2 regions of the Kitasatospora sp. NPDC018058 genome follow, and region 2 is predicted to be linked to the other one. Evidence: riboswitches for the same ligand, from Rfam matches in the RefSeq annotation. Region 2 holds a riboswitch; the other holds the start of a gene.
The links. Region 2 has a riboswitch for glycine ahead of gcvP (aminomethyl-transferring glycine dehydrogenase). Riboswitches for the same ligand answer to the same signal wherever they lie in the genome.
Positions count from the first base shown of each region.

Region 1: linked by a shared signal. The riboswitch ahead of gcvT (glycine cleavage system aminomethyltransferase GcvT) and the one ahead of gcvP (aminomethyl-transferring glycine dehydrogenase) in region 2 are both predicted to bind glycine.

Region 1 is NZ_JBIRFA010000001.1:526,028-530,689, reverse strand. Features, by position in the region: gene ACH4E7_RS02330 (ABC transporter permease) at 1-77, opposite strand, end outside; gene ACH4E7_RS02325 (enhanced serine sensitivity protein SseB C-terminal domain-containing protein) at 542-1,456, opposite strand; gene ACH4E7_RS02320 (enhanced serine sensitivity protein SseB C-terminal domain-containing protein) at 1,573-2,370, opposite strand; glycine riboswitch at 2,556-2,660, shown strand; gene gcvT (glycine cleavage system aminomethyltransferase GcvT) at 2,892-4,013, shown strand; gene gcvH (glycine cleavage system protein GcvH) at 4,103-4,480, shown strand; gene glyA (serine hydroxymethyltransferase) at 4,617-4,662, shown strand, end outside.
Region 2 is NZ_JBIRFA010000019.1:140,880-145,541, forward strand. Features, by position in the region: gene ACH4E7_RS26535 (DUF5999 family protein) at 1-51, shown strand, start outside; gene gcvP (aminomethyl-transferring glycine dehydrogenase) at 234-3,134, opposite strand; glycine riboswitch at 3,373-3,476, opposite strand; partial or broken gene ACH4E7_RS26545 (PRC-barrel domain-containing protein) at 3,700-4,095, shown strand; partial or broken gene ACH4E7_RS26550 (DUF2382 domain-containing protein) at 4,456-4,662, shown strand, end outside.

The DNA of each region.
Region 1 (4,662 bases), on a different contig from region 2:
CCCTCGATCGTCTTGGCCGGGGTCGGGGAGGCCGGTGCCTCCGGTTCGTTCCCGGCGGTTGTCACGGATGCGGTCATGGTCAGTTGGGTCCCCTCGCCGACGGTGGCCGGCCCACGGGTGCCGGGCGCCGGCTTCGGCGGTGCGGCTGCGGACGTGCGGAGGTGCTTAGGAGGAGCGGGTGTTCGCGGCAGTACGGGCGTGCACAGGTACTGCCACCACGCGGGATGGGCGTCGCATGGATCGAGCGGTCGGCGTGCGCGTTCACCTTCGTGGGGCTTCCAGTACGCGCGGTGCGTTGCGCAGAACTCTCCGACATGCGAACAGCCTTGCGCCAGCCCTGACAACCGACAGATGCCCAACTGTGATCTGCGTGCATGCACCTCTCCGGCCCTCGGCATATCCCTCTTCACACGGCTGTAACAGCCATGTCAAGATGTTCGGACTCCGGAATGGGAAATTCGTCCGGAAAGCACCGAAGCCGACCCGATGGAGAATCAAGTCGGCTTCTTGGTAAAGGCTTCGGCAAGAAATGGCTTTGAAATCAGCGGCCCGGGTATCCGGGCCACGCCTGCGGCGGCTGCTGACCCCAGCCCGGCGCGGGCGGCTGGGTGCCGTAGTACCCGGCCTGCGAGTGGTAGCCGGGCGCCGCCGCCGACGGGTACGGACCGGTCGGCGGGCGGCCCGCCTCGCGGTCGAAGAACGGCCGTGCGTTGGCGCGCATCCACAGCGCCACCGGATCGTACTCGTCCGCCATCGCCACCGTGGACACCGCGAGCCCCTCCGGGGCCACCGCGATCGCACGCTGCATCAGCGCCCGCACCGCCTCCACGGCCGGCGGCGAACTCTCGTACAGGTCCAGCCCGATCGCCAGGTACGGCTCCCCCACCGCCGGCTGCACCCAGGCCCGGCGCAGCGCCCGGACCGCACGCACTTCACCGGCCTGCCGCTCCAGCAGCGCGAAGAACTGCTGGGCGTTCACCTGCGGCTCGCTCAGCTTCAACGGACCGGCCGGCAGCCGGTCCAGGCCCGCGGCGATCCGCCGCAGGTCCGCCCAGGGCACGCCGACCCCGCCGCCAGGGGCGTGCGGGTTGAGCCACAGGCCCCAGCGGGTGCGGTACAGCGAGGCGGCGATCTCCCGCCCGGAGATGACCTCGTGGGCCCGGGCCCAGCCGGAGGCCGTCAGCTGCTCGGGCGAGGTCACGGCCGGCGCGTAGCCGTGGCCGCTGATCTCCATGTTCCCGTACTGCGCGTCCGGACTGCCCGGCGTGCCGTGCCAGAGCAGCATCCAGACCTGACCGTCGGCCAGCGCGTGCAGCAGCCGCTCGTACGCGTCGAAGCGCTCCGGCGCGACCTCGCGCAGGGCGTGCTCCAACGCGCCCGGATCCGCCGCCGGGCGCCCGGCCGGCGCCTGGCCCCAGGCCCCCGGCACACCGCCCGTTCCCGCTCCCGCACTCATGCGCCCACCTCGCCGCGCCTCTTTCCTCGAACCAGCCGGCCCGTCGGCCGTCTGCACGCACCCTATGGCGCGGCACCGGCCACCGCCACGGCGACGTGCCTGTTAGCGGACCCCACTCACACCCGCGCGTAGAAAGGCAGTACCCGGGTGAGCAGCCACTCGACCACCGGGTCCTCGGCGAGGTCGAGAAGTACCAGGTGGACGCCGCCGGGCAGCGGCGCGGTTCCCAGCGCCCGGCCGAGCGCCTCGTTCACCGCGCCCGGGTCGGCCGGGGCGGCCGGGTCCAGCTGGACGCCCACGAACATCACGGTCGGTTCGCCCTCGATGCTGGCCAGCGCCCGGCGCGCGGTCAACACCCCGGGCAAGGCCGACAGTTCCGCCCGGCAGGCGGCCAGGAAGTGCTCCGGGTCCTCGCCCGGCACCGGCTCGCGCAGCGCCACCCGGCCGCCGGTCGGCGCCTGCGGGTGCTGCTCCCAACGGTCTTCACGCGGCCCGCGACGCAGCTCGGCCACGCCCTGCGGCGGCACCGGGATGCCCACCGCCGCCTCGGGGTTGACCGCGATGCCCACGCCCAGCGGCAGTCCGCGGGCGAACTCCCAGGCGGGCGCGATCGCGAAGGCCATCCCCGGCGCCTGCTGGAGGAACAGCTCCTGCGAGGAGAACACCGGCACGTACGGGTCGCCGGCCAGCTCGATGGTCGGCAGGTCCAGCGCCTGTCCGGCCGGGTCTCCCCCGCCCGGCAGCGGGATCCACACCTGACTGCGGGCCAGCACCTCGATCACCCGCGGCGTCGCGCCCGGGTCGCCCAGCGCGGCCGCCAGCACCTGCTCCAGCTCGTTGGCCGGCCAGGCACCGCCCGACGGCTCCGACTCCGGCCCGCCCCACCCCTGCTGCTGCCCCACCGGGTACTCCATGCGCGCCTGAACCGCCCTCTGCCGGTCGGCCGCCCACTGCTGTGCCGACGCGGAGAAGTTTAGGGCTCGTGTTCGCCTCTGTGTCGTGTGACCGGGTCCCCCCTCCCCTCCTCCCCGCGGACGTGCCATGATGTGCGCGTCCGTCGGCATGCGCCGCGGGCCCCCACAACTCCACACCGGCCGCTCGAACCCGCGCGGGAGAGCCCGGAGTGCCGCTCAGGCGGTACAGCCGGCGCCGAAGGAGCAAGTCCTCCCCGGAATCTCTCAGGCCCCCCTACCGCACGGGTTAGGCACATCTGGAAAGCGGCGCGCGGCCCTGTCGCGCGCCCACCCACGGTGCAAGCCGCCATGCTGTCCCCCAAGCTGGAAACAGCTGCGGGCAGGTGAGCGGTGAAGCTCTCAGGTTCGACGACAGATGGGGAGACCCACGCCGCCGCATGCCCGCGCGCAGGGTCGGTCCCCGAGCGGGTCCGGTTCCGGCGCGTGCACCCCTGAGTGCCCCGACCGAGGAGTTCCTGGCCATGTCGTCCCTCCGCCTGACCGCGCTCGACGCGCTGCACCGCGCCCTCGGCGCGACCATGACCGACTTCGCCGGCTGGGACATGCCGCTGCGTTACGGCAGCGAGCGCGAGGAGCACCTCGCGGTCCGTACCAAGGCCGGTCTGTTCGACCTCTCGCACATGGGCGAGATCACCGTCACCGGCCCGCAGGCCGGCGAGATGCTGGACCACGCGCTGGTCGGCTTCGTCTCCGCGCTCGGTGAGCTGCGCGCCCGCTACACCATGATCTGCGCCGAGGACGGCGGCATCCTGGACGACCTGATCGTCTACCGCCTGCGCGCGGACGCCTTCCTGGTCGTCGCCAACGCCTCCAACGCCCAGCTGGTCCTGGACGAGCTGATCGCCCGCGCCAAGGGCTTCGACGCCGTCGTCACCGACGACCGCGACACCTACGCGCTGATCGCCGTCCAGGGTCCGGAGTCCACGGAGATCCTGGCCAGGACCACCGAGGCCGACCTGCCCGGACTGAAGTACTACGCGATCCTCCCGGCCCAGGTGGCCGGCCGCGAGGTGCTGCTGGCCCGCACCGGCTACACCGGCGAGGACGGCTTCGAGATCTTCTGCCGCCCGGTCGACGCCGAGGCGATCTGGCAGGCGCTGACCGTCGCCGGCGAGGGCCACGGCCTGGTCCCGTGCGGCCTGTCCTGCCGCGACACCCTGCGCCTGGAGGCGGGCATGCCGCTGTACGGGCACGAGCTGTCCACCGACCTCACCCCGTTCGACGCGGGCCTGGGCCGGGTCGTCCGCTTCGACAAGACCACCAACGAGGGCGCCTTCGTCGGCCGCAAGGCGCTGGAGCAGGCCGCCGCCGCGGCCGAGACCAACCCGCCGAAGGTGCTGGTCGGCCTGGTCTCCGAGGGCAAGCGGGTGCCGCGCGCCGAGTACACCGTGGTCTCCACCGAGGGCGCCCCGATCGGCCGGATCACCTCGGGCGCGCCGTCCCCGACCCTGGGCCAGCCGATCGCGATGGCCTACGTGGACGCGGCCCACGCGGCCCCCGGCACCACCGTCGCGGTGGACGTGCGCGGCAAGCACGAGCCGGTCCAGGTCGTGGCGCTGCCGTTCTACAAGCGCGCCCGCTGACACCCGCCTTTCCCCGTCCACGCACGTCGAAGCCGTCCGTGCGGCGGCCCGCTTCGTCGTACCCGCTTCCCATCCTGGAGAATGACGCCATGAGCAACCCCCAGCACCTGCAGTACACCAAGGAGCACGAGTGGCTGACGGCCGCCGAGGACGGTGTCTCCACGGTCGGTATCACCAAGCACGCCGCCGACGCGCTCGGTGACATCGTCTACGTGCAGCTGCCCGAGGTCGGCGACACCGTGACCGCCGGGGAGACCTGCGGCGAGCTGGAATCCACCAAGTCTGTCAGCGACCTGTACTCCCCGGTGACCGGCGAGGTCACCGAGGTCAACCAGGACGTCCTGGACGACAACGCCCTGGTCAACAGCGCCCCCTTCGAGGGTGGCTGGCTGTTCAAGGTCCGCGTGGAGTCCACGGACGAGCTGCTCAGCGCCGACGAGTACGACGCGCTCACCCACGCCGGCTGACCCGCTCGGCACCGGGCGGGCCGCGCGCACACCGGCCCGCCCCCACCGTCCCTCCGCCCACCCGTCGCCCGCCCCCACCCTTCCAAGCGCGCGCTTCGCACGGCACCCCTGATCCTCCTCCCGGGAAGACCACACCATGACGGTTCTCAACCAGTCCCTGCACGCCCTCGACCCGGAGATCG
Region 2 (4,662 bases):
CCCGACGGCCGGGTGATCGCCCCGCGCCGTCCCGTCGCCCACGCGGCCTGAGAGACCACGGGCCGGGACAGCACTGACTGAGAATGGGGGGCGGACCGCTCCGTACGGCCGGAACCGTACGGCCCGGAACCGCCCCGCGGGGGCAGCCGCCGCCCTGATAGCGCGGGACACGGGGCAGGGCCCCGGCGGAAACGATCCGCCGGGGCCCTGCCTCATTGCCCGTCCGATGAGGATCAGACGCCGTACTCGTCCAGCGGCGGGCAGGAGCAGACCAGGTTGCGGTCGCCGTACGCGCCGTCGATCCGGCTCACCGGCGGCCAGTACTTGTCCGCCGGGTTCACGCCGGCCGGGAAGACCGCCTCCTGCCGCGAGTAGCCGTGCGCCCAGTTGCCGGCCAGGGTGGCGGCGGTGTGCGGGGCGTTACGCAGCGGGTTGTCCTCGGCGGCCCACTCGCCCGAGCCGACCTTGTCGATCTCGGCGCGGATCGCGATCATCGCGTCGCAGAATCGGTCGATCTCGTGGAGGTCCTCGGACTCGGTCGGCTCGATCATCAGCGTGCCGGCCACCGGGAAGGACATCGTCGGCGCGTGGAAGCCGTAGTCGATCAGGCGCTTGGCGATGTCGTCCACCGTCACGCCCGTCTCCTTGGTCAGCGGGCGCAGGTCGATGATGCACTCGTGCGCGACCAGCCCGCCCGGGCCGGTGTAGAGCACCGGGAAGTGCGGCGCCAGCCGCTTGGCGATGTAGTTGGCGTTCAGCACCGCGACCTGGGTCGCGTGCTTGAGGCCCTCGCCGCCCATCAGCCGGACGTACGCCCAGGAGATCGGCAGGATCGCCGCCGAGCCCCACGGCGCGGCCGAGATCGGGCCGACGCCGGTCGCCGGGCCGGCCTCCTCCTGCAGCGGGTGGTTCGGCAGGTACGGCGCCAGGTGGGCGCGCACCGCGACCGGGCCGACGCCCGGGCCGCCGCCCCCGTGCGGGATGCAGAAGGTCTTGTGCAGGTTCAGGTGCGAGACGTCCGCGCCGAACTTGCCCGGCTTGGCCAGGCCGACCAGGGCGTTCAGGTTGGCGCCGTCCACGTAGACCTGGCCGCCGGCCTCGTGCACCAAGGCGCAGATGTCGGTGATCTGGGTCTCGTACACGCCGTGGGTCGACGGGTAGGTGACCATCAGCACCGAGAGGTTGTCGCGGTGCTGCTCGATCTTGGCCTTCAGGTCCTCGACGTCCACGTCGCCGTCGACCAGGGTCTTCACCACGACCACGCGCATGCCGGCCATCACCGCGGAGGCGGCGTTGGTGCCGTGCGCCGAGGACGGGATCAGGCAGACATCGCGCTGGGTGTCGCCGTTGGCGTGGTGGTAGGCGCGGACGGCCAGCAGGCCGGCCAGCTCGCCCTGGGAGCCGGCGTTCGGCTGGATCGAGACGGCGTCGTAGCCGGTGACCTCGACCAGCTGCTGCTCCAGCTGGCGGATCAGCGTCAGGAAGCCCTCGGCCTGGTCGATCGGGGCGAAGGGGTGCAGCTGGCCGAACTCCGGCCAGGTCACCGCCTCCATCTCGGTGGTCGCGTTGAGCTTCATGGTGCAGGAGCCCAGCGGGATCATGCCGCGGTCCAGCGCGTAGTCCCGGTCCGACAGGCGACGCAGGTAGCGCAGCATGGCGGTCTCCGAGCGGTGGCTGTGGAAGACCGGGTGGGTCAGGTACTCGTCCTCGCGCAGCAGCGCGGCGGGCAGCGTCTCGGCGGCCTCGGCCACCTCGACGGCGGGAACGCCGAACGCGGCCCAGACACCGGCCAGGTGCTCGCGGGTGGTGGTCTCGTCGGTGGAGATCGAGATCCGGTCCGCACCGTCCTGGTGGACGTTGATGCCGTGGGTGCGGGCGGCGGCGGCGATCTCGGCGGCGCGACCCGGGACGACGGCGGTGACGGTGTCGAAGAACTCGCCGTGCAGCAGCTCGACGCCGCCGGCCCGCAGGCCCTCGGCGAGGCCGGCGGCGTAGCGGTGGGTGCGGCGGGCGATGTCGGCCAGACCGTCCGGGCCGTGGTAGACCGCGTACATCGAGGCCATCACGGCGAGCAGCACCTGGGCGGTGCAGATGTTGCTGGTGGCCTTCTCGCGGCGGATGTGCTGCTCGCGGGTCTGCAGCGCCAGGCGGTAGGCGCGGTTGCCGTCGGCGTCGACGGACACGCCGACCAGGCGGCCGGGCAGCGAGCGGGCGTACTCGGCACGCACCGACAGGTAGCCGGCGTGCGGGCCGCCGAAGCCCATCGGCACGCCGAAGCGCTGCGAGGTGCCGCAGGCGATGTCGGCGCCCAGCGAGCCCGGGGACTTGAGCAGGGTCAGCGCCAGCAGGTCGGCAGCCACGGCGACGATCGCTCCCAGCCCGTGCGCCTGCTCGATCACCGGGGCGAGGTCGCGGACCACACCGGTGGCGCCCGGGTACTGCAGCAGTACACCGAAGACGCCGCGCTCGACGATCTCGGCCGGGATGCCCTCGGACAGGTCGGCGACGACGACCTCGACGCCGGTCGGCACGGCGCGGGTGTTGATCACCGCGACGGTCTGCGGCAGAGTCTCTGCGTCGACCAGGAAGACGCCGCCCTTGACCTTGGTGACGCGGCGGGCCAGCGCCATCGCCTCGGCGGCCGCGGTGCCCTCGTCCAGCAGCGAGGAGCCGGAGGTGGGCAGACCGGTCAGGTCGGAGACCAGGGTCTGGAAGTTGAGCAGCGCCTCCAGGCGGCCCTGCGAGATCTCCGGCTGGTACGGGGTGTAGGCGGTGTACCAGGCCGGGTTCTCCATGACGTTGCGCAGGATCACCGGCGGCGTGAAGGTGCCGTAGTAGCCCAGGCCGATCATCGGCTGGAGCACCTTGTTGTGGCTCGCCAGCTCGCGCAGCTCGGCGAGGACCTGCGCCTCGCTGCGGCCGGCGGGCAGGTCCAGGGCGGTGATGGAGCGGATCGCCTCGGGAACGGCCGTGGCGGCGAGCTCGTCCAGCGAGCCGTAGCCGACGGACGCCAGCATCTTCTCCTGCGCGGCGGCGTCGGGGCCGATGTGGCGGTTCTCGAAGGGGCTGGCCAACTCAAGCTCGGTGAGGGTCGAGGCGCCGGTGGGGCGTCCCGCGTTCGGCTGGGCGTTCATGGTGGTCGAGGCCTCCTGGTCACGGACCGGCGGGGGCACGCACGCCGAACGGCGTTCACCGCTGCGGACAGCGGATCGGCCTGGGCGGACGAACCCGAAAGGCCTCCCCCTCTGTCATCGGGACCTGAGAGCTTCGCCCGCACGTCGCGCTGGTGGCGCTCCGTCGGCTTGCACCGTCGGTGAGGGTGGTGATCGCCGGCTCACGCGCCGGCGGTCCTGCCCTGCTTTCCAGAGTGACCTATCCCGCACGGTACGGATGCCTGAGAGATTCCGGGGAGGAGTTGCTCCTTCGGCGCCCCGACCAGCGGTTTTCGCCGTCGGGGACTCTCCCGAGCGGGCTCGGCGGTCGCCGCCCAGGGTACCAGCGGGAGGGCTTCCGATCACGGGTGTGTCAGGTCACTCGAGGTCTACGCGCGTCCCCCGAACGGCCCAGCGCGGAGCCCGTCCGGCGCACCCCGGTCGCGCCCGTCCGATTCATGCCGTTTGGTGTGAAGTGGCGGACGGGACGGTGCTCCGACCGCCGTACCTGCGGGAGTTCCGCAGGCGCAGCGCACTGGAGGCAAGAGTGCAGACCGACATCGACCCCCGGGACCTCATCGGCCACAAAGCGGTCGACCGCAACGGAGACAAGATCGGAACGGTCGACGAGGTGTACCTGGACGACGCCACCGGCCAGCCGGAATGGGCCGCCGTCCGGACCGGCGTCTTCGGCCGGGACGCCTTCGTCCCGCTCGCCACCAGCGAGTTCTCCGACAACGAGCTCCGGGTGCCGTACGACAAGTCGCTGGTGAAGGACTCGCCGGACTTCGGTGTGGGCCAGCACCTCTCGCCTGCCCAGGAGCTCCAGCTCTACCGCTACTACGGCCTGGACACCCGGGTGGACGGCCGCCCGGCCGCCGAGGAGGGCGGCCGGACCGCCCAACCCGACCTCGACTTCGGCGCCACTCCAGCCGCCGAGGAGAGCGGCCGGACGGCCCGACCCGACCTCGACTTCGGCACCACTCCGGCCGCCGAGGCCACCAAGCCGCTCGCCTTCCGCGCCCCCGAGCCCGGCCCGACGACGACGAGCACCACCACCAGCAGCACCGCCGAGGCCACCAAGCCGCCCGCCTTCCGCGCCCCCGAGCCCGGCCCGACGACGACGAGCACCACCACCAGCAGCACCGCCGAGGCCACCAAGCCGCCCGCCTTCCGCACCCCCGCACCCACCCCCACCGTCGAGCCCAAGCCACGGTCCACCGAGACCAGGACCACCCACGCGCCCGCCACCGGCGCCGCCGCCCCCTCGGCCCCGAGCGGCCCGGTCGAGATCACCTGCCGCGAGGAGCGGCTGGACATCACCACCCAGTGGCACATCCTGGGCACCGCGAAGCTGCGCAAGTACGTGACCACCGAACAGGTCGAGCGCCGCGTCCCGGTGGTCCGCGAGCGTGTCCGGGTGGAGCGCATGCCGGTGAGCGAGGCCGAGCGCTCCGCCCTCACCGAGAAGGCGATGGCCGAGGCGGTCGAGCAGGTCACCCTCCGCGAG